DNA from 3 places in the Prolixibacter sp. NT017 genome. Region 2 is predicted to be linked to each of the others. Evidence: riboswitches for the same ligand, from Rfam matches in the RefSeq annotation. Region 2 holds a riboswitch; each other region holds the start of a gene.
The links. Region 2 has a riboswitch for cobalamin ahead of GJU87_RS10040 (TonB-dependent siderophore receptor). Riboswitches for the same ligand answer to the same signal wherever they lie in the genome.
Positions count from the first base shown of each region.

Region 1: it holds a riboswitch for cobalamin, as region 2 does, so the genes downstream of both, GJU87_RS03310 (PKD-like domain-containing protein) here and GJU87_RS10040 (TonB-dependent siderophore receptor) in region 2, are expected to answer to the same signal.
Region 3: it holds a riboswitch for cobalamin, as region 2 does, so the genes downstream of both, GJU87_RS21800 (cysteine-rich CWC family protein) here and GJU87_RS10040 (TonB-dependent siderophore receptor) in region 2, are expected to answer to the same signal.

Region 1 covers NZ_BLAV01000001.1:822,908-833,293, reverse strand. The annotation lists gene GJU87_RS03330 (hypothetical protein) at 1-898, opposite strand, end outside; gene GJU87_RS03325 (HlyD family secretion protein) at 947-2,044, opposite strand; gene GJU87_RS03320 (hypothetical protein) at 2,077-4,494, opposite strand; gene GJU87_RS03315 (ATP-binding protein) at 4,600-6,159, shown strand; cobalamin riboswitch at 6,227-6,433, shown strand; gene GJU87_RS03310 (PKD-like domain-containing protein) at 6,530-7,663, shown strand; gene GJU87_RS03305 (TonB-dependent siderophore receptor) at 7,653-9,713, shown strand; gene GJU87_RS03300 (YncE family protein) at 9,724-10,386, shown strand, end outside.
Region 2 covers NZ_BLAV01000001.1:2,435,001-2,445,386, forward strand. The annotation lists gene GJU87_RS10020 (ABC transporter substrate-binding protein) at 1-724, shown strand, start outside; gene GJU87_RS10025 (cob(I)yrinic acid a,c-diamide adenosyltransferase) at 717-1,247, shown strand; gene GJU87_RS10030 (iron ABC transporter permease) at 1,210-2,268, shown strand; gene GJU87_RS10035 (ABC transporter ATP-binding protein) at 2,256-3,140, shown strand; cobalamin riboswitch at 3,149-3,342, shown strand; gene GJU87_RS10040 (TonB-dependent siderophore receptor) at 3,447-5,570, shown strand; gene cobU (bifunctional adenosylcobinamide kinase/adenosylcobinamide-phosphate guanylyltransferase) at 5,593-6,102, shown strand; gene cobT (nicotinate-nucleotide--dimethylbenzimidazole phosphoribosyltransferase) at 6,123-7,133, shown strand; gene GJU87_RS10055 (adenosylcobinamide-GDP ribazoletransferase) at 7,137-7,895, shown strand; gene GJU87_RS10060 (histidine phosphatase family protein) at 7,899-8,441, shown strand; gene GJU87_RS10065 (cobyric acid synthase) at 8,448-9,938, shown strand; gene GJU87_RS10070 (histidinol-phosphate transaminase) at 9,935-10,386, shown strand, end outside.
Region 3 covers NZ_BLAV01000001.1:1,857,745-1,868,130, reverse strand. The annotation lists gene ggt (gamma-glutamyltransferase) at 1-970, opposite strand, end outside; gene GJU87_RS07795 (hypothetical protein) at 1,154-2,350, opposite strand; gene GJU87_RS07790 (DUF4465 domain-containing protein) at 2,654-3,409, opposite strand; gene GJU87_RS21800 (cysteine-rich CWC family protein) at 3,412-3,618, opposite strand; cobalamin riboswitch at 3,722-3,930, opposite strand; gene ligA (NAD-dependent DNA ligase LigA) at 4,217-6,229, shown strand; gene GJU87_RS07775 (hypothetical protein) at 6,415-6,957, shown strand; gene dapA (4-hydroxy-tetrahydrodipicolinate synthase) at 6,964-7,848, shown strand; gene GJU87_RS07765 (hypothetical protein) at 7,885-8,424, shown strand; gene cysQ (3'(2'),5'-bisphosphate nucleotidase CysQ) at 8,425-9,231, opposite strand; gene GJU87_RS07755 (exonuclease domain-containing protein) at 9,325-10,386, shown strand, end outside.

The DNA.
Region 1 (10,386 bases), 1.6 Mb from region 2:
GCGAATATTTGTCAAGAGTAATTTCCAGAAGTTTTTCAACCGGGGTAACCGTTTTACAATTCAAACACAAAGCAGTAATATCTGGTTCCTGAAACTCATGACGGCAATCGTGGCAGCGATAAATAACCGAAGGCTTATCGTAGTCGACGCCAATATGCCGCAGCTGTCGATTACATTTCGGGCAAACCAAGCCCTGCTTGGTGACAAAATCACCTTCCGGCCCCATATAGGCACACACAAAGTGATGAATCAGATTCTCGGATGAAATATGAGCGGAAGCACATTTCGTACAAACCTCCCTTAAATTCAGGTGACCCGAATGGCAGTTGGGACAAACATGAGTTTTGTCGACGAAAATCCCCTGAAAAAAGTCGTTTTCGGTTCCCCGCCTGAGAATCTTCAGCATTTCCATCGATTCACCCGCCGGATAATGAAGCCTGATAAGCGGATATTCATATCCCATATGAGCATGTACATCCACCTCAGGATTCAATGTTTTGTCCCGGGTGTACATGTATCGGAATAGTTTCGTCAATATCCGGTTTTCAGAACTATTGGTTTCATGCGGAGTGAAATCCTCTCTCCTCTTTTTAACCTGTCGGATCATTTTCCCGATAGGTTCTTCCTGCACAACAGACAATTCTCCATCGGAAAGCGACTTCGGTGTATCACTAACAACGCCATCCGCATTAAAAATAAATACCGGCAAGAGATAAATCGATTCAATAAATGATGCCCGGATTTCCTTCAGTAAAGCCGTAGCATGATCCGGCTGCTGCCAGTCGAGCACCAATGCATCGGCCAGAGCAAAATGCCGGATATCCTGATCCTGGTAGTCCGTAATCAGATAGATTTCGAAGTTACCCGCATTTTGTATTTTTTTCCCTCCGGGAATCATAAGCATTCGTTTTAATAGACTACTACCCGTTAGTTAGTGACTTTCCGGTTAATTCGATGATTCATTATCGACGTGCTTCTCTCTGTAGTTCAACCACCAATGGTAAAACATTTTCGGACGATAAACGGTCACCCCCATCTTATAATAAGGCTTCCATTCACTCACATTTTCTGCATTGACAGGGTCAATACGGGCCAAAACGGTCCGTGGTGTTTTCTGATAGGTTTTATGAAACTCGCTGGGTAACTCGGCAGTATTCATATAAATATTGCTAATTACGCCGAGGCTTTTCATTCCGTTTCCAAATTTTACTCCAACCGTATCGCCCACTTTAAAGTATTGAAAATACTCCTGATCGAGGTACGCCATGATGTAAACCTTGTTGAAATTGATGAGGTCCATGGCCACCTCCTGACGATAATTCACCTCATCTTTACGCGCGAATATCTGACTAACAATACCATCAATCGGAGAAATAAAAGGCACATTCCGGGGAATCACAAAAACCTGTCGGGTTACCCGGCTCATTTCTCTCTCCATTCTAAGCAACTTGGCGTAGTAAGTTCTCAGATAGCGAATCTCCTCTTGCTGCATCTTCTCGTCAGCCTTCAGATTCTGAGCTTTGCTTTCCGTTGCTGTCAATATTCCGGCTGTGTTCAGTCCAAGATATACTTCATTACGTTGACTGCTTATCTGCTGCTGAACCTCTTTAATTTCATCTTTAGTGCGCTGTAGTCCGATACGCTTCAGACTTATGCTCTTCTGCGTCGAAATCTTTTCTTTCTCAATCCAATCCGTATTGGCGTCATTTTCCTGACTTACCAATCCAAGCGTGTCTTTGGGCGGAATTTCCGGGCGAACAATCATCAGGGTATCGCCTCGTTTCACTTTCTCATTTTCATCGACCAGATAATCCACCACTTTCACGTCATCAGCAAATTTCACCTCGAACTTGCTGGTGATTACTTCCCCATAAGAAGAAACAAAGTAAGTCCGGCGAAAAATGTAAATTATCAAGCTGGCCAGAATAATGAAGAAGATGATCAGGTAAATAATCCGATCCCAGTTGACCCGGCGCTTCGGCAGAGGCTCCTCTTTGTAACCCCTGATTACTTTTTCATTCTTATTGTATCGAAACGATTTCAAGATGCTACAGATTAGTTAGTAAACACTTTTCTTCAATTCACAGACTGTCTTCCAACATCAGTCTTCACCAGGAACACACCTGAAAAACGCGGTATTTTGCGAAACTTCTTCATGACTTCGAGTCCTTTTTGCAGGCTATCGAAGGTTCGTATACAATATTTGTAATACCCGTTTTTATGAACAACGATCAGACTTTCGTCCAGATCCAGTTCTTTTTTCACTTTCTCCGGATCCAACTTGTAGTCAGCAGAAAAAACCTGGAGATGATACACCGATTTCTCTTTCGGCTTATTCGATGCCAAGTACTCTTTTACAACGTTCGTATCGCCCAAAGATTGTACATTAGCCATCAGATGTATCGCTTTTAAATCGTGAATCGCTACTCTTCTGACACGAGTCGAGTCGAGTACCTTCTCAATAACCGCTTCCATCTGCAAACGATTAACGAAATCACCCGGTCTGACAACCAAAACCGTTTTTTGCGGATCAATAGTTGTTTCCTCCGAAATTCGTCTGATAATAGTGGAAGGCCTATTAGATCCATACGCCATCAGAAAAACCTGATCGGCATTGCGATATATCTCTTTCAGATAATTTTCGGAGAAAAATACCGGAATGGAGACGGATAGCTTCAGATGCTGGGAATCAGCAAACGCGTGTGCTTTGGAATACAGATCGACCAACCGGGCCAGGTATTCTTCCTTCAACGAATCCCATTGCGGCAATGCCTGTGGTTCCACGTCAAGGTGAATTCCATCGAACCCCTTGTCAACCGCTTCCTGCAATCGTTTATTTATTTGTTCCGTCGAATCAAACAGCAACTGGTTATTCCCAATTAAATCATGCACTTCGATTCCTTCAGCCTTAGCCTGTTTCAAAAAGGCAGACAGCTTCGCATCGGGACATGATTTCCCGGGAGACAGGAGCACTTCGCGGATTTCATTCATATCCAGATCGGCAATCAACGTTTGTATATCCGTCTGGCAGAATGTTTTCGACCAGATGTAAACAGAGCGTTTGCCGGCAAACCGCTTCACATATTCATCCATTTCCATCGGTTTGGTAAAGGAGGTAACCGGCACATCGTTCAGAACCGATTGAATTTTCAGAATATCGAGATACATCTCCTTTTTCAGGTCAGTCAATTCGGTTTCAACGGCCAGCTTCTGATCAATATCTGTCAGCAACTGAACCGGGCTGAACGCAGAGCTCTTCAAGAGCAAAAAAGCCCGCTGTTTTCGAATCCGTTCCTCAATCTGGGCTCGTTTGAAATAGAACTCAAACAACTGGTATTTTTTGTACTGATGATCGTAGAAATAATTGAATAAATCGAGCTTACGCTGAGATACCTTGTTCTTCTCTTTGGCTTCGTATACCACTTCGGCAGCTTCAGATATGCGGTTGCGCGAAGGACCAAAACGAAGGGGAACTGCAGCAGACAAACCGGCCGAACCATATTTGCGCCAGTTATCATTTACGCCCTGCTGAAAATTATACCGGATAAAAGGGCGAATCGTCCAGCCCTCCAGGTTTTTATACTTAGTCCTGATGTTGGCCAGATAAACCGCATCCTTCAAGCTGTCGACCGAATGTGTTTCATACAGCGCCATCATCCTCGCCGGGTCCACATCCAAAAAAGGAAGGCTGTCTTTCTCGGCCGGAAGTTCTTCGTAAGCCGGCAACTGATGAGCCAGTTGATAATTGTAGTCGTTATAACCACGCTGAATGGCTTTCATTCGCGATTCCAAACCTCGTACTTTCAATACCTCTTCCCAGCCAACGCGCCGGATATAGAAAAGCTCCCGGTAAATTTTCTCCAACCCTTGCAATAGTTGAATCCTATCGGCGATCAAGCGAAGCTTTTCACTGTTAAAAACATAGATCAGGTAGTTATACCGGTACAGAAAGTTATCGCGCGCTACTTGCTGGGAACGATCGAACTGTTCGACCTTCAAAGCCGATTCCAGTTCTTTTGCCTGCATTTGATTAGCAAAAAAACCACCGTTTCCTAACAAGTTCCAGTCTAGTCCCAGGTAAAACCGCTGCTTATAGTAAACATCCTCCTCGTCGGCAAAGCCGGGTTTAAAACTATAGTTGTAATATCCTGAAATCCGGAAACCATAGTCCTGTTTCAACCGCTTTATCCGGAAGCTATAAAAGGAATCGAAACTTTCTTTCAGACTGTCAGATAAAAAATGAAGGGAGTAAAGTAGATTCACCTGGCTGGTATCGTATGCTTCGGTATATACATCGTGCAACTGATAATGCATAGTCAGCATGGAATCGGCATAAGCAACAATATGAGCATATCCGGGAAACCCCTTGTCGATATTGACAACAGCCGGTTCAACAAAATCAGAATCATCTGATTGCGCAGAAGATTGCTGAGAAAAACAGGCAAACAAACACAATAATGTGAATAGGATTATGTTTTTAAAGGGGTTGCTCATAGGGTCAATCAAAGTATCTATTTTTAGCTTTGGTTTCGGTTCTTGAGGAATCAACAACTTGCAAATCGTTAGTTAAATTTACAGAAAATTATAGAAGTAAAAGATATGCGGCACTCAATTCTTATCGTTGATGATGACATAATTTCGGCACGACTTTTACAAAATATTCTGCGCCAGAACGATTACGATGTTCTTCCTATAGCAAATAACGGCAAGGAAGGCATAAAAATTGCGTCAGAGCTGCATCCTGACATCATTTTCATGGACATTCAGATGCCTGGAGAGCTGGATGGAATTGATGCCGGAACATTAATCCAACAGGAATTGAACATCCCGGTGGTTTACATCACTGGCGACGACGATCAACGAACCTTTTCAAGAGCACTGCAAACCAACCCTACCGGGTATATCATCAAACCGTTCCAGGCTGACAACCTGATCATGGTCCTCGAGATGGCTATTTTCAGGCACACCATGACCGAAAAGCTGCGGATAAATGAGGAACTTCTGTCAGTTACGATGAAAAGCATCGCCGACGGCGTAGTTTCAACCGATCAAAACGGAAACATTGTTTTCTTCAATGCTGCCGCAGAAAAATTAACCGGATTGCGATTAAGCGAAGTGCAAAACATCAACTTTCGGCAGGCACTCAACCTGAGAAACGAAACAGGCGCTCCGCTTTTTCCTGAAGAAAAAGAAGGCGACCAGTTGCTGAATCCAATCTATGGAGAAGGCATTTTCATTTGTAAGAACAATAACCAACTTCCAATTTCCTACAGCCTCGCTCCCATTCGGGATGATAAGAATGAGTTTCGTGGTTACATTTTCTCCTTCCGGGATATCTCCCTTATCAAGAAAGCGGAAGATGAACTGAAAAACATGAACCGGATCCTGGAAGAAAAAGTAGCCCGGCGAACAGAAGAACTGAGACAAAAAAACATACTTCTCGAAAAAGCGCTGGAGAAAGAAAAGGAAATCAATGAGTTCCGCTCAAAGATTGTCACAACCATTTCGCACGAATTCAAAACGCCGTTAACGACGATTTTCAGTTCTACCGAACTGCTCGAGCGGTACATGGACAATGAGAAATTGCGAGCAAAAGCACCGCGCCACTTTTCACTGATAAAAGAATCGGTTAACCTTTTAAGCAGCCACTTATCCGATATACTGAAGTTCCGTGAATACGAAACACTGAACGAAACGCATCCGGAACCGACTGAAATTATTGACTTTCTGGATAAAATGGCTCAGTTCTATCAATCGGGAGTGGGCAAACATCACCGGGTTCAGTTCACTCATAACTCGTTACCGAAAGAACTGCTTATCGACCAAAAACTGCTGCGCGAAATTGCCGGTAATTTCATTTCCAATGCGATAAAGTATTCCGATAAAGGAAAGACGGTTGAATTAGCTGCTGAATATTCCGAAGGGAAACTGAAAATTTCGGTTCGCGATGAAGGTGTCGGCATCTCGAAGGGAGACCAGGAGAAACTTTTCGAGTATTTCTACCGTGCCAAAACTACCGAGAATATAGAAGGTTCGGGTGTCGGACTGGCCATTGCCCGTCAGGCGGTCAATTTGCTTAATGGAAAAATTGAGGTGGAAAGCGAGCCGGGAAAAGGTTCCACCTTCATCGTTGAATTCCCTGTAGAGCAAATAAATTGAGAGCCATTTCAAATTGAAATCACCAAAATAATACGCTCACTTTTACTTTCTGCCACTAAATTATTTACTAATTTTGCGTCGACTTGGTTCCCATATTGTTGGGGATGAAAAGGGAATCCGGTGAGAATCCGGAACAGTACCCGCTGCTGTAATTTCCGATTCTGCTTTTGCAGAATAGTAAGTTTTCGGTTAGAAAACCACTGTTTTCATGAAACGGGAAGGTAACCGAAAATCGGAATGAGTCAGAAGACCTGCCAGGTTGGTTTAAGCTTTCGGGATCAAAAGCGTGAAGACAACCATCGCAAGTTTGTTTTTCTTCCCCTTAGCTTAAAATCAATTACTCAACATCAACCAATTGATTTTAAGTTTTATGAAAAAACTAATTCTTTTAAGCTACATGCTGCTTGCAGGACTTTTTTTCCTGGTCTCCTGCAGCAAAACCGAATCTCCTCTTCTGCCGGAAATTACCATGGACATCCCAAGTCAGGGATACGAAGTTACAGCCGGAACACAACTTTCGCTGGTGGCACAGGCCAGTAATGCCGACGGAGCTACGTACAGCTGGACAAATAACGGACAAGAGGTATCTCAGCAACAGACTTACAACTTTCTTTCTGAAGTTCCAGGCGCCTATCAAATTGGATTAACCGTTAGTACAACTGATGGGCACGCTTCCACTCAATTCAAGGTTACGGTAACATCGTCACCATACATCACCAAAGTTTTCGATTATCAATATGGTCCCGGCCAGCATGCATCCATTGTCACAACCGGCGAAAGTAACAACTTCATTGGTGTTCCCTGGGCCGATGGAAAAAGCTTCGTGCACCTGGGCGGCTGGGGTGGATACATCATTGCGGGTTTCGACCACACAGTGAAAAACCGCGATGGGTATGACTTTGCCGTTTATGCTCAACCAGGAGCGTCTTCCGAGCCGGGAGTAGTTTACGTAATGAAGGATACCAATGGAAACGGCAAACCCGACGATGGCCCATGGCTGCAGCTGAAAGGCAGCGAATACAACAACACAGAAACAATTCACAACTACGAAGTGACCTATTACAAACCGGCCAACGGAGGCAATGTAACCTGGAAAGACAACCAGGGTAACAGCGGTGAACTGATTCCTAACTTCGGCGCCGATAGTTGGTGGTGGTCCGGTTACGGCGATAAAACTGAGATCGCGTTTGATGGCGAACGCCTTCCTGATGCATACGTGAATACCAGTACCGACAGCAGCACCGAAAGCTGGGCGCTGCGCAACGGTTTGTTTACCTGGGGCTATGCCGAAACCTACAACAACCAGGATTACGACACCAACCTAAAAGCAAACCGGTTCGACATTTCCGACGCGGTGAATGCAGATGGCTCGCCGGCCAATATCGATGGCATCGATTTCATCAAAGTGCAGAGCAGTGTCTTTCAGATTGCCGGTTGGCTGAACGAAGTATCCACCGAAGTGAGCGGCGCTGTCGACCTGAATATGCTGAACAATGCCAACTAAGCCGGAGCCCGACATACAGGCACCCCGTTTTTGCATCGGTTTTATGAAGCGCCTGCCGTTGTTATTGCTGCTACTCATTCCTTTTTGTCAGGAGCTGCGGGCACAATCACTCTCCGACACCCTGAAAATAAAAGAGGTCAGGGTGGTGAGCAAGCACCTGCAGAAAAAGGAAGAGGCCGGCCTGATCCGCTCAGACGTCGATTCGATTGCCATGATCAAAGCACTGAATGCCACTCTTTCGGAACTCATCTCCGAAAACACGCCCATTTTCATCAAAACCTACGGGCGGGGAGCGCTGGCAACAGCTTCCTTCCGGGGAACCGCACCATCGCACACACAGGTGGAATGGAACGGTATCAGTCTGAACTCGCCCATGCTGGGGATGGTCGATTTCTCCACCATCCCGGTTTACTTCATCGACAAAGTCAGTATTCTGCACGGTTCCGGTTCGCTCACCGAAAAAAGCGGGGCACTGGGTGGCACCATCAACCTGCAAAGCGATGTCGACTGGAGCAATCACTTCTCCGGAAGTGTCCTCTCAGGTGTTGGCAGCTACCAATCGTACGACGAATTCTTCCAGGTAAAAGCCGGAAACCGGAAAATCCAATCCAAAACCAAAGCCTTTCTCAGTCAGTCGGCCAACGATTTTACCTACCGGAATAAGTTCATCGCCACCATCGATCCCAAAACCGGGGAATACATTTACCCGAAGCAGCGCAACAAAAACGCCGATTACCGCAATTACGGCATACTGCAGGAAATCTATTTCCGCCCCAACGACAAGGACGTAATTTCGGGCCACTACTGGTACCAACACAATTCGCGCAGCATACCGCAGCTGATGACCAACGAAACATCGGGCGATGGCGGCGTCAACAGGCAAACCGACCAGATTCACCGGGCGGTGGCCGAATGGAACCACTACAGCGACAAAACCACCCTGAAGGTCAGCAGCGGGTTGAACTTTGACAAGATGAACTACTGGCTCAGGGCCAACGTCAACGGCACATCCGGGCAGGTTGTCGTCGATTCGTGGTCGAATGCCAAAAGCTGGTTCAACAAAGCCTTGTTCACCTACCGGGAAAATCAGGATTTTTCGGCCACAGCCGGAATCGATGCCGACCGGTACCAGGTAAGTTCTCAAAATTATGCCCCGCTGGCCAACAACTATGGTTACCATAAAACACGGCTCGAAAGCTCGGTCCACCTGCAAGTGAGTAAGAAATTCGGAAAACGGTTCACCTCCACCTTCCTGATAAGACAGGATTTTTACGACAGCCAGGCAGCGCCCATCATGCCGTTGCTGGGACTGGAATACAAGCTGTCGGCTAAGGGGAACCTCTACCTGAAAGGCAATGTGGCGCGCAATTACCACCAGCCCTCACTGAACGATTTGTACTACATCCCGGGAGGAAATCCCGATCTGAAGCCGGAAGAAGGTTATACCGGCGATTTGGGCCTGACCTGGGAGAAGAGTTACACGCATCTGCACCTCTACACCACCCTTTCGGCCTACACGTCCAAAATCGACAACTGGATTATCTGGTTGCCCACCAACAAAGGTTACTGGGAGCCTTCGAACATGAAGAAGGTCGACGCCAGCGGCTTGGAGTACCAGCTTTCGCTGGAAGGCAACGAAGGACCGTGGCACTGGCACCTTAACGGGAACTATGCTTACACCCGCTCCATCAATCGCGACAACCCGGTGAACTGGGCCGACCAATCCATCGGCAAGCAGCTGCCTTTTATTCCGAAACACTCAGCCAACCTGTCGGCCAATCTTTCCCGGCAAGGATACCATCTTACTTACCAGTGGAACTATTACAGCGAGCGGTATACCACTACCAGCAACGAGAAAACCACGTCGCTCGATTACCTCTACCCCTATTTTATGAACGACCTGTTTGCCGGCAAAGACTGGAACTGGAAGACGTACCGGTTAGGGGTGGAATTCAAAATTTTCAACCTCTTCAACGAGGAGTACCGGACCGTGTTGCAACGCCCCATGCCGCGACGGAATTATTCACTGTTGGTCCGGTTTGACTTTTAAAAAGCGAGAAATGAAGCAAAGCATTCTCCACATATCAGCTGTCTTTTTCCTGTTAAGTGTGTTCCTGACGGGATGCATGAACGACAATGCCTGGATAGACGCCCACCGGCAGGGACCATCTGACCAGCTGCTCTCCAATGCAGGCGTATTCATTGTAAACGAAGGAAACTTCATGTCGGGCAACGCCACCCTCTCCTTTTACGATAAAGCCACCGCCCAAACCACCAACAACCTGTTTTACTCCACCAACGGTCTTCCCCTGGGCGATGTGGGCCAATCGATGAGCATCCTCGATTCGCTTGGATACATTGCCATTAATAACTCGGGGAAAATTTATGTCATCAATACCGAAACGGGAAAATATTCCGGGAAGATCACCGGGCTCACCTCGCCGCGGTACATCCATTTCGTGAGCAAACAAAAGGCCTATGTAACCGACCTGTATGCATCGGCCATCACCATCTTCAACCCGATTACCTTTCAAATCACCGGAAACATTCCGACACCCGGCCATGCATCGACCGAACAGATGGTGCAAATTGGCCGCACACTGTATGTCACCTGTTGGTCGGCGGACCATACTCTCCTGAAAATCGATACGGAGAATGATTCCGTTACCGGGGAAATAAAGGTAGGCACGCAGCCCAAAAGCATGGTGAAAGATAAGAACAAC
Region 2 (10,386 bases):
CCTGGGGAGCGGCCACCGGTTGGTGGGCGACACCCGTTACTGTGTTGTACCGGAAGCAGCAAAACACGTGGAGAAAGTGGCCACAGCCATGGAAGTAAATGTAGAAAAAGTAGTACGGCTCCGACCTGATTTAGTCGTCGCTACCTCTTTAACATCACCGGAAACGATAACCACACTGAAAAAGATGGGACTGAAAGTGGAGGTATTTCCGCAGCCCCTCAATTACGCTCAAATATGTGAGCAGTTTATGCGTCTGGCCAGTCGACTGGGAAAGACGAAGTGTGCCGATTCGATTGTGGCTGCATCAAAAGAACGCCTGGATGCACTGCGTAGCAAACACACTCCAACTTTTCATCCGGCTGTATTCATGGAGATCGGGACCAAACCGCTCTTTACTGCCATTGGCGGAACCTTTCTGGATGATTTTATCACACAACTCGGCGGCAGCAACATTGCACACGATGCAACCAGCGGTCTCTATTCCCGGGAGGAAGTGCTGCGCCAAAACCCCGATGTCATCATCATTGTCACCATGGGAATCGCCGGCCGGGAAGAAAAGAAGCGCTGGGAACAATTCCCCAAGTTGAAGGCAGTACAGAACCACCAAGTATTCATTGTCGACTCTTACCAGCTATGCAGTCCAACCCCGGTCTCATTCATCGACGGACTGGAAAAAGTAGACAACCTAATTCATCAACATCAAAAGAACAAACAACATGACTAAACGACGATTGATTCACATTTATACCGGAGAAGGGAAAGGAAAAACGACTGCCGCTGTAGGTCTGGCCACACGTGCTCTGGGGCACGAACTCAACGTTTGCTATATCAGCTTTCATAAAGATCCGGAAGTCTATGGGTACACAGAGATTAAAAGCCTGCAGAAACTGGGAGCCGAAGTATACTCTTTTGCCAAAGGCCATCCGGGCTGCTGCCGTCGTATTCCACGGGAAGCTTTGATAGATGATGCTATTCGGGGAATGGAACACGTAGAAAAAATGGTTGCTTCAGAAACCTTCGATTTGGTGATTGTGGATGAACTGAATATTGCGGTAAGAGACCATTTTATCGACGAAGAAAGAGTACTCAAGCTAATGAAAAACAAACCGGATTCCGTGGAGTTGGTCCTTACCGGACGCGGGGCAACGGAGGCAGTCATGGAAGCTGCAGATTATGTCAGCTACATCCGAAAGATAAAACATCCGTACGATGAAGGTATTACATCCCGCAAGGGTATTGAGTTTTAATATGACAAACATGACCGGACATATTCGCTGGATGACAATCCTCCTGCTCCTTTTGGCAGGTCTGGCGCTGACCATCCTGTTTTCGCTTTCGCTGGGGACCGAGAATATCTCTGTTTGGCAGATACCGGAAATTTTTCTGCATCGAAAACCGGTTATGGATTACCAGATTCTAAGCCTGCTCAAACTACCGCGAATCATACTGGCGATATCCGTGGGTGGAGCATTGAGTCTGTCGGGCCTGATTCTGCAAGGAGTTTACCGTAATCCGCTGGTCGAACCCTATACGCTGGGCATATCAGGTGGAGCTGCACTGGGCGTGTGCCTGGCGCTGATGTTCCGGTTGCAGACAACGATCGGGAGTATTGCCAATCCTTTGGCCGGTTTTGCTGGTGCGTTGATAATCATCCTTGTCATCTACCTCTTTAGTCTCCGAAAAGGAAATGTGCAGATAACATCTATGTTGCTGACCGGGGTAATGATTAGTTTCATCACTTCATCATTGCTCATGCTTATCATGGCGCTTTCGCGGATTGAGGATTTGCATGGGATTGTCTTCTGGACCATGGGCTCGCTGGATGAACCTTCGCCCTGGTTAATTACCATTGCAGCAGTCACGTCTGTGAGTGGGTTGCTGATTACATCACTGTTTGTCCATTCCCTCAATGCACTCCGGCTGGGCAAAGAGCCGGCACGCCATCTAGGTATAAACACCAACCGGACTATACGGGTGCTGTTTATCGTGGCTTCCCTGCTAACAGGTGTATCGGTTGCCGTGGCCGGAGTCATCGGATTCGTCGGATTACTGGTTCCACATATCATGCGCCGGCTAACCGGAAGCGACTATCGGTTACTGCTTCCGGCCTCTTTCATTGCGGGAGCCATTTATCTTACTGCAAGCGATACCATTGCCCGAACGATTATTCAACCCAACGAGCTACCGGTTGGAGTCATCACCGGTTTATTAGGGGGCAGCTTATTTCTTTGGTTACAACAAAAAGAGAATAAAGGATGGAAGATATAAACAATGCTGTACCGGTATTACAACTGAAAAAACTGACGGCAGGTTACGGCAATGGCTTTCGGCTGAAAGATATTACCCTAAACATTCGTCAGGGCGATTTCACGGGTATTATAGGCCCCAACGGTGCAGGTAAAACAACATTATTGAAATGTATCGCAGGTGATCTGCCAGCCTGTGCCGAAGCATTTCAGTTGGCAGCTAAACCATTCAACCGGATGCACCTGAAAGAACGCGCCCGCCACATGGCCGTTGTGACTCAAAAAAACGATATCGGGTTCATTACAGTGGAAGATTACGTAATGATGGGACGACTCCCCTACCGGTCACTCTTGTCTGGATTAAGTTGTGTGGAGAATAAGCAGCTTGCTGAAAAATACATGAAAAAAAGTGGTGTATGGGCATATCGTCATCAGGCAGTAAACGAGCTTAGCGGTGGAGAACAACAACTGGTCGCCATCACCCGGGCCCTCGTTCAGGAACCCGACCTACTGCTCCTTGATGAACCAACAGCCCATCTGGATATCGCGCACCAGGTACAGATACTCGATTTTATTCAGCAGTTGAATGAAGAACTGAATCTGGCGGTACTCATGGTAGTCCACGACCTCAACCTGGCGGCAGAATACTGTACGCACTTGCTTCTGATGCAAAACGGTGAGGTCTGTGCCGAAGGAACACCAGGTGAAGTGCTAACGAGGCACCAGGTAAAAGAGGCGTATAAAACCGATGTGACTGTTACCGAAAATCCATTATCCGGAAGGCCCTTTGTGTTCCCGGTTTCCCGGAATGCGACGAACAACCGGAATACCAAAAAGAAAATATCCCATCAAACAGAAAACAAAATCATCTATGAAGAAATAACAACACATTAAATCATCAGCAAATTAATGCGAATGTGGGTGTTCCCCCGGAAGGGGATAAAGGGAACCCGGTGAGAATCCGGGGCTGTACCCGCAGCTGTAAGTCCGGAATACATTTCTTTCCCCAGTTGGTCACTGCCCTGATGTACACAGGACGGGAAGGCCGGAAAGGAACGGACAAGCCAGAAGACCTGCCTGCCAGATTCGCTCATTATAAGCTTTCGGGATAAAAGCGTTGTGATAAAGGCCTGATCAACCTTTGCTGCAAGCAACTCCCAGGGTTTATGCTAAACAACTGTTTAACTTAAATTTTGGAAAATGAAAGGCATTTTATTAGCTGCAGCCGTAACACTATGGGTAACGGCAGCAGAAGCTCAGAAACAGGATTCGGTAAAGAACTACCAACTGGAACAGGTAATTGTGAATGCTTCGCGCTCACAATCCAAGCTGGGAGATATTCCCCGCAAAATCGATGTTTTGACAAAGAACGATTTACAAGCTTCACCAGCCGATAATGTAGGCGATTTATTAAAAAATACGGTGGCAGTCGATATTATCGAATACCCCGGCATCAAAGCCAGTATTGGGATGCGTGGTTTTGCTCCCTCGACGGATAACAAATACAACGTGCTGCTCATTAACGGAATTCCGGCTGGAACAGAAAACTTCGGAACTCTCAGCACTGGTTACCTTCAACAGGTAGAAATCATGAAGGGCCCCTACTCTTCCCTGTACGGAACCAATGCCATGGGTGGGGTCATTAACCTGGTAACCCCCAAGAGTACAGGTAAACTAGTGGGAAGTGTCCGTGGCGGTTTTGGCTCTTTCAATACCTCCCAGCTTTCAGGCCATATCGGCGGTAGCCTCACAAAAAAACTGTCTTTTGATCTGAACCTGAGCGGACTGGGTCAAAACAGCGATTACAAAACCGGAAAGAACAATTTGTTACACCGCTCAGCCATCGAAAAAGAGATCCTCGATCCTTCCACTTTCGACAAAAAATATTCGAATACTTCGTATAAAAAATACAACGAAGGATTGCGACTGGGCTACCAATTCTCCGATAAGGTGGAAGCCAACTACTATCAACGGCTTTTTGCCGGTCGCGATGTGATGACCAACGGAACAATTTACGGTGTGTATGGCAACAGCAAAAAGGATATCACCCGCTGGTCACACGGACTCAATGTGGCAGTAAACGGAAATCGTCACAAACTCTCGGTTTCGCCCTATTTCAGCCGCGAGGTAAACAACTATTACAACATTGCCGGAACCAACGATTTCGTGGAAACAGAAAACGTTTATAAGGAGTTTGGAGTGATGGCCACCGATAAATGGTTGTTGGGAAAACACAACCTGGTTTACGGTATCGATTGGAACAACAAGCAGTACGAATCGAAACGATGGGCAGACGTCGGTGAGCGAACAGCTCCTTATCAGCCTAATTACCGCAACGGTGCATTGGGTGTGTTCGCCGAAGGAAACCTGAATTTTCTACAGGACAAACTGCAGGTTTCAGCCGGTCTGCGTTACGACAACATCAATTTCCATCTTTTCGCTACGCCGGAAATGGAAACCGATGCTCTTTCCGAAAATCACCAGGTGGTCAATCCGCACCTGGCCGCACAGTACAAGATCACCTCTAACTGGCGTGTTTTCACCGGGTACGGAACCGGTTTCCACTCGCCTGATGCCTTTCAGAAAGCAGGAAGTTACAGCTATTCCTCTTCGTACGGAAAGTATAATTACAAAGGGAACCCAAACCTAAAACCTGAAAAATCACGCTCCTTCGACGGGGGCTTTGCCTATGCCAACCGTGATAATGGTTTGAGTGGAAGTCTGACCTACTTCGACACACATCATCTGGATATGATTGACTACGACCGGTCGAACCCCGATTACACTACCTTCAAAAATACCAGTAAGGAACATATGAACGGACTGGAAGCTGGTTTTGCTTACGACTTCGGAGCAAGTTCTGACTATGCCTGGTCGTTGCGTGTTTTCGCCAATGCCACCTATTTGCTACATGCCAAATCAGAAGACAACGACGTGAAGTCCAATCTGAAGTATGTTCGTAAAGCCAATGCCAACTTCGGAATCGAATACCGCGATTTTAAACACTGGCAAACCCGTTTGTCAGGTCGCTATATCGGGCACAGGTATGAGGATAACTGGCTGTACACGTACGACTACACCACCTACGAAGTCATTCCATATACCACGGCCGATGGAACAGCCGTCCGCCCGTCACTCATCAATGATTCTGTATTGAAACATCCGCAATTCCTGGTATTCGATTGGACCGGTTCGTACGCCTTCGCGGAGAACTATACGATTGGTGTTACTGTATCCAACCTGCTCGATGAGATATATACCGAGAAAGACGGTTACCCGATGCCGGGCCGTTCGGTTGGAGGAACCTTTACCTGGAGATTTTAACAAATGAAGAAAACGGGACAACATGGCTAACGTCATTTTCATAACCGGCGGTCAACGTTCCGGAAAAAGCTCCTTTGCCCAGCAAAAGGCTGAGGAGCTTGCTCCGGGCCCTGTTTATGTTGCAACTGCCCGCGTCTGGGACGAGGAATTTCGTCAGCGAATTCAGCGTCACCAACACGACAGGGGGTCACACTGGACCACCATCGAAGAAGAGAAATACCTGAGTCAACCAGACTTAACAGGAAGAGTTGTTGTGCTCGATTGCGTTACCCTCTGGCTCACCAATTTTTTTGTCGATAATGATTTCAATACGGAGCAATCACTGGAACAGGCAAAGGCCGAATGGAAACAATTGATCGAACAAGACTTTACCCTGCTGGTCGTTTCCAATGAAATTGGCATGGGGATTATTCCCGACAAGGAAATGCCCCGCCATTTTGCCGATTTGCAAGGCTGGATGAACCAGTTTATTGCCCGCACTGCCAACGAGGTTTACCTCATGGTTTCCGGTATTCCGGTAAAAATAAAGTAACTATCAAAAGATAAATTATCATGACCAAAGAAGAATTAATACAAGCACTGCAACACAAAATTGACAACAAAACAAAACCTACCGGTTCGCTCGGCCAACTGGAGCGAATTGCCATGCAACTCGGATTAATTCAGCAAACCCTTTCGCCCAAACTGGAAAATCCGGCCATGTTTGTTTTTGCTGCCGATCACGGGCTGGCCGATGAGGGGATTAGCCCTTACCCCAAAGAAGTGACCTGGCAAATGGCCATGAATTTCATGAAGGGCGGAGCTGCGATCAACGTATTTTGCCGCCAGCATGATATTCAGATCAAAATCGTCGATGCCGGTGTCGATTTCGACTTTCCGGAAGACGGCCCTGTTATCCGGGCCAAAATAGCCAGAGGAACCCGGAATATGCGCCATGAACCGGCCATGACAATGGACGAATGCCAAAGGGCTCTCGGACAGGGTGCACAACTGGTTCGCGAAACTTTCGAAAAAGGTTCCAACGTCATCGGATTTGGCGAAATGGGCATTGGAAATACATCTGCTTCTTCGTTGCTGATGCATAAATTCACCGGATATTCCATCGAAGCGTGTACCGGCCGCGGTGCCGGGTTGCAGGATGCGGCACTGGATCGGAAGACCAGGCTGTTGAAAGAGGTGGCAGAAAAATACACAACGGAAACGCCACTGGAAACGCTGGCGACATTCGGCGGACTGGAAATTGCCATGATGTGTGGCGGGATGTTGGAAGCAGCACGCCTGGGCATAGTTGTCCTGGTGGATGGCTTTATTGCCACAGCAGCTGCATTAACAGCCTGCCAGTTCGAACCGGAAGTACTTGATAACCTGATATTTTGCCATACATCCGATGAAAAGGGTCACCGGCTGATGTTAAGTTACCTGAAAGCGGAACCGGTGCTGAACCTCGGCCTGCGTCTAGGTGAAGGAACCGGAGCCGCCCTGGCTTATCCCCTCCTGGTTTCGGCAACAAAATTTATTAACGAAATGGCCAGTTTCGACGAAGTCGGTGTTTCATCCAAATAAGGTATGATCAAAAACGAAATCAAAGCGTTTCTAACTGCCGTGATGTTCTATACCCGGTTGCCTGTCCCGTTCCTCTTCGAGCACCATCCGGAATATTTAAGCCGGGGAACAACCTGGCTTACTTTTATTGGCTGGATTGTTGGTGGCGTATCAGCTCTGATTTTCCTGGCTGCACAAATGTTGTTCCCGGCAACAGTAGCTATTCTCTTTAGTATGGTCGCAACGATTCTACTTACCGGCGCTTTTCATGAAGACGGCTTTGCCGATATGTGCGACGGTTTTGGTGGCGGATACGGAAAAGAGCAAATACTGAACATCATGAAAGATTCGCGGTTAGGAACCTATGGCGGCGCCGGACTTATCCTGATGTTACTAATGAAGTTCTCGGTATTGTCGAATATCGACGCCCGGCTCATTCCGCTCGCGATGCTGGCCGGACATGCTTTTAGCCGCTGGGCCCCGGTCTGGCTCATCAAAGTGGGGAAATACGTACAACGAACCGACGCAAAAGCCAAACCCGTTGCAGAAAGCATCGGATGGCCCCGTCTCTTCTTTTCCGGCTTGTTTGCCATCATTCCGCTGCTTTTTCTGCCGGAATGGAGCATCTTTTGGGTAATTCCAGTAACAGCAGCCGGGATAGTGTTCTTCTTTCGTTACCTGAAAAAACACATCGGAGGCTATACCGGCGATACGCTGGGAGCTTCGCAGCAGCTGGCAGAAATAACTTTTTACCTGGTCATGCTGGCCGCTCATAATGGATAGCCCATGGGAACTGTGGTATTAATCAGACATACAAGCGTTGACGTACCGGCAGGGACGATTTACGGACAAACGGATGTTCTTCCCGATCGCACGTTTGCTGCCGAAGCAGAGAAACTAAAGAGCGAAGTTCGTCCGTTTACCGGCTTTTCGGTATTTTCAAGCCCGTTGACCCGCTGCCGGATGCTGGCCGAAGCACTCTTCCCCGGAAGGGAAATCCACTTCGATCAACGAATCACTGAACTTGACTTTGGTAACTGGGAAAGCCGTCGCTGGGAGGAGATAGAACAGCTGGAAGAAGGGCGTTACTGGTTCGACCGTTATCAAACAGTCCGTTGCCCGGGAGGCGAAGGTTATCCGGACCTGTATAGCCGCGTACGTGACTTTCTTATCTGCTACCGCAAAGAATTCGCCGGCGGTGCAGTCATTATAACACACGGCGGTCCTTTCCGGGTATTGGCCGGGTTATTAAAAGGAATGAGTGCGGAAGGTGTATGGGATTTGCCGGCCCCGCCTTACGGCGGATTGGAATTATTTGAACTGGAATAGATGGAGATGGAAAAAATATTGAAGCCCGTTATGTTCGTAGGAACCGGTTCTGATGTAGGGAAAAGCATCATCACCGCCGGATTTTGCCGGATACTGAAACAGGATGGCTACCGTCCGGCACCGTTCAAAGCGCAGAATATGTCACTGAACAGCTATGCCACTCCCGAGGGACTGGAGATTGGCCGGGCACAAGCCGTGCAAGCTGAGGCGGCCGGTATTGCCTGCCGGAGTGAAATGAATCCGGTCCTGCTGAAACCCACCGGCGATCAACATTCACAGGTGGTACTGAACGGCAAGCCTATCGGGAACCAGTCGGCAAAAGCCTATTTCCTGGAAACAGATCGCGACTACCTGTTTAACCAGGCAATGAAAGCCTGGCATTACCTCAACGGGAAATATCATCCGGTGGTGATGGAAGGTGCGGGCAGTATTTCAGAACTCAATCTGCGCGACAAGGATATCACCAATATGCGGATTGCCCGGCAAACCGGCGCGGCCACGTTCCTGGTTGCCGACATCGACCGGGGAGGCGTTTTTGCCAGCGTATACGGCTCGGTGATGTTGCTGCCTCCCGAAGAACGCGATTTGATTGCCGGCATCATTATCAACAAGTTCCGGGGTGACATGTCTCTTTTCGACGAAGGCCGAAAAATAATGGAAGAGATTACCGGGAAACCGGTGGTGGGAGTCATTCCTTACTTTCGTAACATCCGTATTGAAGATGAGGACGCTGTTCCGCTGGCGTTGAAAAGACATCATCCCGTTCAGGGAAAAATCAATGTGGCAGTGGTGTTGCTTCCCCGCATGGCTAACTTCACCGATTTCAGTCTTCTCGAGCAAATCAGCAGCGTCAATCTTTACTTTACACACGATATTTCAGCCATACGTGAAGCCGATATGGTTATTCTGCCCGGCTCCAAAAATACCATCGACGATCTGCTCTACCTGAAAAGCACCGGCATGGCCGACGAACTGGTAAAGGCCGCACAAAACGGAAAACCGTTATATGGCATTTGCGGCGGCTATCAAATGATGGGGACAGAAATTCATGACCCGGAAGGTGTGGAAGGCAAAGTCCGGTCGGTGAAAGGACTCGGAATACTCCCGGTAACTACTACCCTGACCGGTGAAAAGATTACCCGACAGCGACAGTTTGCCTACCGGAAAGGGAAAGCCTTAACCAACAGCGGCTACGAAATTCATATGGGAGAGACTGTTCTCGTCGGTGGAAAACCGGTAGCCTGCTTCGAAGACGGAACTCGCGATGGCTGTCTGCTCAACGAGCATTGCTGGGGAAGTTACCTCCACGGCATATTCGATAACCGCGAGGTGGTAGAACAAATACTAAAGACGGTCAGTCCCGGATTTTCGGAACCCATTCCCGACTACCTGGCTTTTAAAGAAAAGCAGTACGACAAACTTGCCACGCACATCCGGAAGCATGTCGATATGGATCAGTTTTACCGATTGGTAACCCATGAAAACCAGGGACAATGATTCACGGGCACGGTGATGATCAGAATTTCAGGGGGACTTCACTCAGGGCTGACTTCAGCTCCAATACGTATTACGGCGGACTGCCGCCTGGTTTAACCGAACATTTGCAGGACCAAATCCCCCGCTTAGCTCATTATCCCGAACCGGATGCCGCAGAACTTACGAGGTTACTGGCCGATTTGCATAACATATCGCCGGAACAGGTTTTTCCCGGGAATGGCGCAACGGCATTGATTTATCGGCTGGCCAGACTTTACACAGGAAAGCGCTCTGCTATTCATATTCCGACCTTTTCGGAATATGAAGATGCCTGCCGCCTGAATAACCATCAACTAACATACTTCCACAGAAACAGCCTGTCAACTCAATCTTCGCCCAATGCGGATGTTATCTGGCTTTGTAATCCCAACAATCCCGATGGTTCCCTCCTCCCGTCTGTCGATATTGA
Region 3 (10,386 bases), 580 kb from region 2:
CCTCGAAAGCCAGTTTCTTCGCTTCGGTGAAATAATGAATGTGGTCGGCTGAGCCAAATCCCATCGACGCGATATCGTAACCTTTCAATATCTGGAGCATCTGTAAAGCAGCAATTCCCTGTCCGTTCGGCGGAAGCTCCCAAACATCGTATCCACGATAATTCACCGAAACGGGGTCTACCCATTGCGAATGATGCGCAGCCAAATCTTCATACGAAAGGTAACCACCCTGTTCCTGAATAAAATCGGCAATAACATGCGCAATACGGCCTTTATAGAAAGCATCGCGGCCACCTTTGGCGATTTCGCGGTAGGTATTGGCCAGCATCGGATTGCGGAACACTTTCCCTTTATATGGCGGCTCTCCATCCGGCATGTAGGTCTCTTTTACATTCGGAAATTTTTTGCTGAAATATTCTACGGAACGGCCAAAGTAGTAGCCAATTATTTCTGTAACCGGAAATCCTTCCTCCGCATATTGAATTGTCGGCTCCAGAATGTCTTTCATCGGAAGTTTACCAAAACGGTCGTGCAACGAAAACCACCCGTCCACGCAACCGGGAACCGTTACCGGAAGCGGCCCGAACGGCGGTATTTCTTTCAATCCTTTTTCTTTAAAAATCGCCAGGGTTAACGCTTTCGGCGAACGGCCGCTGGCATTCAGTCCGTATAATTTTTTCGTTTTGGCATCCCAGACAATGGCGAACAGATCGCCTCCCATTCCACTACCGGTCGGTTCCATTAATCCAAGAGCTGCATTAGCTGCGATAGCCGCATCAACAGCCGACCCTCCTTTTTTCAGGATATCAATTCCAATTTGTGTCGCCAATGGCTGACTGGAACATACCATACCGTGACGAGCCATCACTTCAGAGCGAGTAGCAAAATTCTTACCGGTTATCCGGTCCTGTGCAAACAGTGAAATACTTATCAGGAAAAGCAATACAAGAGAAGCAAATTTCTTCATCATTAGTTCGGTTTAAATTGAACGGGAATTTAAAGAAATTCTGTCAAACGATAGAAAATCAACAGGACAAACAAAAAAAGCAGGTGTCCCGGAAAGAATTCACCTGCCTTTTTTAATGAAACTTTATGAACCTAAAAAAAGCTAAACAGTCCAAACTATTTACATCGCAATATATCTTGTTAAAAATTATTCGTTTTCCGCGGTATCCTTTTGTTTTGCTTTTCTCCTGAACCAAAGAAGAACAATTAGCGCAAATAACATCAAGCCGGATATCAGAAGAATACCACTGCCGGAGCGTTTTTCGAGTGGTTGTATTGACGCCTGCGCCAAACTTTTTTCTTCACCGTCAATTGACGAAGATTGTGCCTTCTCCTGTTCTGTATTTTGAGTCTTCGTGTTCTCTGTTGCTGCAATGGCTTCCTGTTTTTCAGTTTCGCCTGTCACCTTTTGGGCAGAGTCTTCGAACATTTTCTTCGGTTCAACTTCTGCGGTTTGGGCGGTGGTCTCAGCAGAATCTGGTCGAGTTTGCTCAGCCAAATTTTTCGTCTCGTTTGTGATAGTATCTCCGGAAGTCTTCTGAACAGAAGCCGATTGATTTGCCTGAGTTTCCAGCGCATTGTCTGCTGTATCCGCTGTTTCCGGAGACGCAGCAATTAATTGTTTGTCCATGCTTTCTTTTCCGGCAACTTCTGCCTGCGTGGCTTTTTCTTCCTGCTTAATAATTTGCTCTTTCAGCGACGCTATTTTCTTCAGAACAATGTCATCATCTTGTTTTAGGCTCGTGGCTGTCTGGTATTCGCTTACCGCTTCAGCCAGATTTCCGCTGTCTTCCAATGTTTTTGCTTTCTCCAGCTTTTTCTGGTATGTCGCAGCCACTTCTTCATCTATCTTTTCCCGAATCTGCTTGTCGTTGAAATACGATTCCGAATCAAAATTATCCAGCTCAGCTGAATAGAATATCTTCCCAACCGGTTTCTCAGAAAATGACGGGTCAATTTCCGGCATTTCCCGAAACAACGTAACAATGATTTTGATAGGTGGGAAATACGGATCCCGCTTCAATACTTTCTCAGGAATAACGGCATTCAGGAGCAATTTCTTGGAATAGCATCCTCTGTTCTTAAAAACGAAGTAATAATCGTGTTGAAAAGCCAACTGCAGCGCAAATTTGCCGGTTTCATCAACGGTCGCAGTTTGATTTAGCTCATCGCTGTCTGCTTCGTAAACCTCGATGATTGCGCCGTTCAGCCCACCTTCGTCTGTGCGTAATTTTCCTTCAACTTGTAAACCCGGTATTTCTTTGTTTTTTGCGCAGGCTATGTCGGTTAGTAGTAAAAGCCCGAAATTCAGCATCAACAATAATATACTGACACGAAATGACATAGGAAAAGTGTTTTTTGGTTTGGTTAAAATACCGCACTTTCCAACGTCACTAACAACCAACACCTTGCGATATTTCATTTTTATAACGAAACTGGGTGTCGCATTATTATATTGCTGATAATGAATCTTATTGATTAATTTTTACAACTACCATCCATCGATGAAAAATCAGGGCAACAAAAAAGGCGGAAGGCCCGCATTTAGGGGACATCCACCTTTTCAAAGTCAAGTATGTTAAGCAGGAATAGTATAAGCTAAACAGTTACAAAAAAAAGAGTTCTATTCCTGCCGGTTGATGATTCGCTACTCTCCTTTCGATACCATGTCGTACCGAAGGTTATCCAAACAAACGTAAGATGGCGTATTGATGCCATAGTTGCCAACGTCGGAAGAGCCAAAACGGAAGGCCAGTTTGTTCACTTTTCCCAGACTGCTTAAATCTACTTTGGTCCATTGGTCGACAATGTAATCCTGTGTGTTATCCGAAAAGCGGTAATCGGCCAAATAAAATTCTACGCTTCCAATCGAATCTCCTGCTGCATCGTAACCAATAATGTCGACTTTGAACCAATCGGGATCGTTTCCTGTGTCGCCGCCGAATTTCTTGCTGTAAGCATCTCCGTCTTTCATCGAAAGCGCCGAATAAGTATCGTTACACAACTCAATGCTTTTCAGTTGGTATTCCTTCTCATTCTGAAATGAAAAATACGCATCGCCTGAATAGGAAGGGTAAAATATGGCAAATGTGTTACCGTTGTTCGCTGCATCGAACACGCTGTATTGATTGCCATAGCCGGCTGTTTGCGTATCATTCAATGTGGAATAGGCAAAGCTGTCCCACGTCGAATAATCGGCGTTGTAATTGTTCGGGAAAACCATATCGCCCGAAGTAAATTCGCCCGAGGCGTCGCTTCCGTTCCAGTAGCCTGAAGAAGGTGTCTGCAGGTCTTCAAAATCGATGGTTTTCGTTTCAGTAATGGTTTCTTCCGATTTGTCGCAGGCAGTAAAAAGCAAAGCCGAAGCAATTGTTGCGATGAACAATCCGTTTAATTTCTTCATGATTAATCCTTTTTTGTCGTTTGATTTACGTTGATTCTGAGGTCATTTTGAAGTTCACTGATGCACGAGAGGCATAAGCATGCATCGTAGTTTTCCCTGAGCGTTTCGCACAACGCGGCGGGCAATCTTTCACGGGCACACCAACATTTCTGAATTTCGTCGTCTTGACATTCGAAGGTGGACCCACAGCGCGGACATACGTTTCCCATAATAATGACATTTAATTAATGGTTGTTTCCGGCTTTCTTCCAAATGTGAAAAATGAATAACAATTGCTTGCAGTTCATTTTTGCTATTTATCCCGAAAGCAAAAATTAGTTGTTGAATCGTGGCAGGTCTTCTGGCTCACCCGGGTTTCCTGCACCTTCCCGTTTCAAACTGAAACAGTGGTTATGCGGATCAGGAAACCCATTTAATTACGGGCTTACAGCTGCGGGAACAGCTCCGGATTTTCACCGGATTCCCTTTTCATTTTCGTCCTCCCGAACGGAGGTTGAAAAACCAAAATTCACGTCAAAGATATACGACATTTTCAAAATCTGATCATTTTTTAACAGGATATTTTACTTACTTGTGGGCGACAATAGCATTTGATTTTTTACATACGACTAAGAGATTTTTGTTTATGACTACCCCCCGGACGATGAAAAATCTGATCAGGTTTACTGTGATCGGCGCAATCATTATTATCTATCTGATTTTGATTTCACAATTTCATTGAAGCAAAAGAATTCAATGCGAATGGCATGTTTTTATGTTTCCGAACGTCCATTTTTAGTACTTTTAGTTTTTTAAAATGTGAAGAAAATGACTTCGGAGAAGACCCGGAAACGCATACTGGAATTAAGAGAGCAACTCGAACAGCATAACTACAACTACTACGTTTTAAATCAGCCGGTCATTGGCGACGAAACTTTCGATCGTTTGATGAACGAACTCATCGAACTGGAGAAAGAAGCGCCCGAGCTGAACGATCCCAATTCACCGTCACAGCGCGTGGGAAGTGACATCAACCAGCAGTTTACGCAGGTGCGTCACACCTACCCCATGCTTTCGCTCAGCAACACCTATTCCGAAAGCGAAGTGCAGGAATTTGACCAACGTACCCGGAAGCTCGTTGATGAGCCGTTCACCTATGTTTGTGAGTTGAAATTCGACGGAACTTCCATTAGTATTACATACGAGAACGGACAACTGGTTCGTGCGGTAACCCGCGGCGATGGCGTTCAGGGCGACGACGTGACGGCCAATGTGAAAACCATCCGGAGCGTACCGCTCAAGCTGAAAGGTGATTATCCCGAAAAGTTCGAGATACGCGGTGAAGTATTGATGCCTTTTGCTTCATTCGAGAAGTTGAACGGAGCTCGTGCTGAAGCCGGTGAAGCGCCATTTGCCAACCCGAGAAATGTAGCCTCAGGAACGTTGAAGCTTCAAAATTCGTCTGAAGTAGCGAAGCGCAACCTCGACGCTATATTCTATTACGTATTGGGCGACAACCTGCCGTCTGATGGCCATCTGGAACTATTGGAGAAAGCGAAGAATTGGGGATTCAAGATTTCCGAACATACACGTGCCTGTAAAACAGTCGATGAAATTTTCGATTATCTCCATTACTGGGACGAAGAGCGGAAAAACCTTCCGGTGGCAACCGATGGTGTCGTCATCAAAGTAAACTCACGACGAATCCAGGAAGAGATGGGCTACACAGCCAAATCTCCCCGTTGGGCCATTGCATATAAGTTCAAGGCCGAACGGTTGGCAACCCGTCTGAAAGCCGTCACTTACCAGGTGGGACGAACCGGCGCTGTTACGCCCGTCGCCAATCTGGAACCTATTCTGCTGGCCGGAACCATAGTGAAAAGAGCTTCGCTTCATAATGCCGATATCATTGCCAACCTCGATTTGCACATCGACGACCAGGTGTACGTAGAAAAAGGCGGTGAAATCATTCCCAAAATTGTGGGTGTCGATACCAGTTCCAGGCAGAACGATGCGGCGAAAGTCGAATTCATTACCAATTGTCCGGAGTGTGGAACCGAATTGAAGCGTACAGAAGGCGAAGCAGCGTATTACTGTCCCAACGAAAACGGATGTCCTCCCCAGCTGAAAGGAAAGCTTGAGCATTTCTGCAGCCGTGGTGCCATGGATATCGAAGGTCTGGGCAAGGAAACGATTCGGTTGTTTTTCGACAAAGGCTTATTGACCGATGTGGCCAGTATTTACGATTTACCGGAAAAGCAGGGGCAAATTCTGGCACTTGATTTCTTTCAGGAAAAATCGGTTAACAACCTGGTAAACGGAATTGAAAAATCGAAGCAGCAACCATTTGAAAAAGTCCTGTTCGGTTTGGGAATCCGCTTCATTGGTGAAACGGCCGCCAAAAAGATTGTCCGTGCCTTTGGTTCGATTGAAAAGCTGGAAGATGCCCCGCTGGAAGAGTTGATTGCCGTCGATGAGATTGGTGAGAAAATGGCACAATCCCTCCAGAATTATTTTGACGACGAAAAAAACCGTATTTTAATCCAGCAATTACGCAAGGCCGGACTCACCATGGAAGTTGATGAAGATTCCCTCCCGACCTCCGAGAAGCTGAAAGGACTGACGTTCGTGATTTCCGGGAATTTCGGGACCTCGCAACGCAGAAAAGAGTTGAGTGAACTAGTCGAACAGAACGGGGGAAAAAACGCCGGCTCTATTACCGGGAAAACAGATTACCTGTTGGCCGGAGACAAAATGGGACCCTCGAAAAGGGAAAAGGCCGAAAAGTTGAAAATACCCATCATCGATGAGCCGGAATTTTTAAAAATGATTGAATCGTAAGACGCGAATAGAAAACAGATATGAAAAGTAAAACGTCGCAATTAAAATCAAACACAATCGAGAGAAGTAGGTATTCAAATTGAAAATATTTTTAGCTGTTTACTTACAAATCGTAAGTATAAATATTGTAGCTCTTCATCTTAAATAAGAATAACCAATCAACGAATTCGTAAATTTGTCCCAATATGTTTAAAAAAGCGCTCCAAACTGTTACGCTGAAAAGATTGCATAAAAAGTACCGGAATCCAGGGCGTAACGTGCTGGTCCATACTTTTCACACGGCGAAAACTGCAGCCATTCTGTGGTATCCCGAAGATGACGGAGCAATGGAGAGTTACGAACATATGAGAAAAGTTCTGACAGAGCACGGCATTAGTACCCGGGGACTGGCGGTTGTCAACTCGGCCGAGGAAAAGGAAACGTTCAGTAAAGCGTCACATTCGCGCTTTTTTACCGGAAAAGAAATCGACTGGAAAGGAGATCCCAAATCGGATGATTTGAAGAGTTTTGTCGATACCCGGTTCGATTTGCTTCTGGACTTGTCTATTACTGAACTGTTACCGCTCCAAAGCATATTGGTTGACTCGGTGGCGAGTTTTAAGGTTGGTTGGAAAGAGCCGGAAAACAATTTCTACGATTTGACCGTAGAAATCTCAGGGAAAAAGAATTGTCGTTATCTGACCGAACAGATTATTCATTATTTGGAATACATCAATCGAAAAGGTTAAGATTTTATGGGACAAAAGTTTCGCGGAGCAGGTGTCGCCCTCATAACACCATTTAAGAAAGACAGTACAATTGATTTTGACGCACTTGGGGAATTAGTGGAAGATATGATTTCCGGAGGCATCGACTTTCTCGTTGTCTTGGGAACCACGGCCGAAACAGCTACGCTTACGGCAGAAGAAAAGAAAAGCGTAGTCGATTTTGTGGCTGAAAAAAATGCCGGCCGGCTTCCTATTGTCGTTGGCGCAGGTGGAAACAACACCAGTGAAGTGGTTGCCGGGTTGAAAGATATCGATGCCGGCAAAGTCGATGGAATCCTTTCGGTTGTTCCTTATTATAGTAAACCCACACAGGAAGGCATCTATAGGCATTTCATGCAAATTGCTGAAAACAGCCCCGTACCTGTTATCCTTTACAATGTACCCGGTCGTACCGGAGTGCACATGGACGCAGCCACGACCATCAGACTAGCTGAAGCTTCCGATAAATTTGTCGCTGTGAAAGAAGCTTCCGGCGATTTAAATGAGCTGGCAATCATTCTTCGCGACCGGCCTGAGAACTTCTCGGTCCTTTCGGGAGATGATGGTTTGACGGTTCCGGCCATTTCCTTAGGTGCCAATGGCGTTATTTCCGTTATTGCCAACGGATTTCCGGGAAAAGTCGCGGATATGGTACATGCGGCGGTCAACGGAGACTTCCGGAAAGCTTCTGCCCAGCACATGCAGTTTTTAAACCTTTTCAATCTTCTTTTTGTTGAAGGTAACCCCGGAGGGATTAAAGCGGCATTGAATGTCAAAGGTAAAGTAGAGAACGTTTTACGCCTGCCCTTGGCACCAATCGGCGAAATCATTTACCGGGAAATTACCGAAGAAATGAAAAAGATCAACGGATAGCTGACGAGTAATCGTTATCTTGCCGGACCAAACGATATGAGATTTACTGCCTTTTATATAATCATACTGGCGGGCCTGTTGCAGGCTTGCAGCCCTCAGGTTTCCCGGCAGGTGCAGGAGGAACCGGAAATGCAAACACCCGATCCGGCATTGAGCATTGTCTATTTTCCGTCCAAGCTTCAGCACAGCCTGTTTAATTCCGTCTGGCTGAAGGATGTGAGAAACGATTCCACGGCAGACCGACCAGTATGCATTGTTGGCAGTATAGCGATTCCATCTTCCCTGGGAACGTCTCCCAAAGCAGTTGTTCCCGTAGTGGAAGCCAAACTGGCGGGCTCCGGATTATTGCGGGTGATTCATGGTGGAGACCGAAGAGCCACGCTTTTTACAACCACCACGCTCCCATCGGAAAGCGCACAATTGAACTGGGCTGCCAACCAAAAGGCCGATTTTCTGTTAACCGGCGAGGTCGTTCGCAAAGCCGGAAACGGAAAATACCGCGTCCATTACCAAATGAAGTCGGTACCTACCGGGAAAAAGGTCTGGGAAGATACGGTCACCATCGACATGCAGTAATCAACGACTGACCCGGAACCAGGGTTGGTAAAAATCCTCTTTGTTATACACCATGGGCGTTCCGTTCCACTGTGTTACTTCACAACCCGAAGCTTCGCAGATGGCATGTCCGGCCGCTGTGTCCCATTCCATGATGTTGCTCAAACGCGGGTAACAGTCGGCGGTTCCTTCGGCCACCATACACATCTTCAGGGAGCTGCCGCGAATAATCACATCCACGTTTTCTTTACCCTTTTCGGCCATCAGCTTGTTGAAATATTCTCTTGTTTCTGTATTCATGTGCGACATACTACCGACCAGCGTGAATTTTTCATGCTCATCTTCCAGCGGAAGCGGAACTCCTTTGGCAAATATCTGCTCCACCGAAAGCGTATCGGCATTCGCTGTGCGATAAGCGCCTTTGTCAATGCTGCCAAAATAGAGATAGCCGGAAACCGGAACATAGATGACTCCTAAAACGGGCCGGTCTTTATCGATCAGGGCGATATTCACGGTAAAGTCATCTCCGTTGCGAATAAACTCTTTGGTCCCGTCAAGCGGATCAATCATCCAGAAATAATCCCACTCCTGCCGCTCTTTATAATCAGGGAATATCTCTTCCTCACTTAAAAAGGGAAAGCCATACGGAGAAAGCATCTCGATAATCACTTTGCTGGCTTCTTTGTCAGCCAACGTAACCGGACTGTCATCTTCCTTATACTCCACTTCCAGGTCTCTCGAACGGTGAACTTTCATGATGGCTTCACCGGCCTCCAACGCTGCACGAATGGCAGGTTTCAACATTGATTTGGGTTCGAATTTCTCCATAGCATATTTTCAAACCCGGTAAAGATAGGAAAGTTCAACTGCCTGCCCAATTCGCTGTTCATCTAATGGAGATATCATTTATCTTTGCACCTGATGTACGCCATAATCGATATCGAAACGACCGGAACCAGTCACCGAAACGGGAAAATTACGGAAATCGCTGTTTACATCCACGATGGCCGGCAGGTGACCGATTCATTCGTCAGCCTGATCAATCCGGAGTGCTACATTCCGTACAACATTACCCGGTTGACCGGCATCTCCAACGAGATGGTTGCGGATGCACCCAAGTTCTACGAAGTGGCCAAACAGCTCGTGGAAATCACGGCCGGGAAGATTTTCGTGGCGCACAACGTGGCATTCGATTACAACTTTGTCAAGGAAGAATACAAACGGCTCGGGTACGACTACCGTCGGAAAACCCTTTGCACCGTTCAGCTCAGCCGGAAGTTACTGCCGGGGCACCGCTCCTACTCGCTGGGAAACCTCTGCTCCGATTTGAATATCTCTATCAACGGTCGTCACCGGGCCGGCGGCGATGCGTTTGCTACCGTGAAACTGTTCGAGATTTTGATGCAGCAGAATAACGAGCAAACGCAGAACCTGTTTTCGAATGCACCCAAAGAGCTTCCGAAAGAAAAGCTCGAAGCCCTTCCCGGGCAAACCGGTGTTTACTACTTCCTGAATGACTCTGGAGAAATCATCTATATCGGGAAAAGCAAGGACATCCACCAACGGGTTCTTTCGCACCTGGCCAACAACAGCACAAAAAAGGCCATCGAAATGCGCAGCAAACTGGTGGATGTCGACTGGCAAATTACCGGCAGCGAGTTGGTTTCGCTGTTGCTGGAATCTGACGAAATTAAAAGTCACCAGCCATTGTACAACCGGGCACAACGGCGTACCCGTTTTCATTACGGCTTGTTTACTTATCAGGATGAAGAAGGTTACCAGCGCTTCGAAGTCAGGAAAATTATCGATGGCGAATTGCCGCTCACCAGTTTTTATTCAGCCGCTGAAGCCAAAGAATACCTCCACGATTTGGTTGACCAATACCAGTTATGCCAGAAACTCTGTGGCCTGTACCAAACCGATGGAGCGTGCTTTCACTACGAAATAAAAAGTTGTAACGGTGCGTGCATCGGTGAAGAAGCG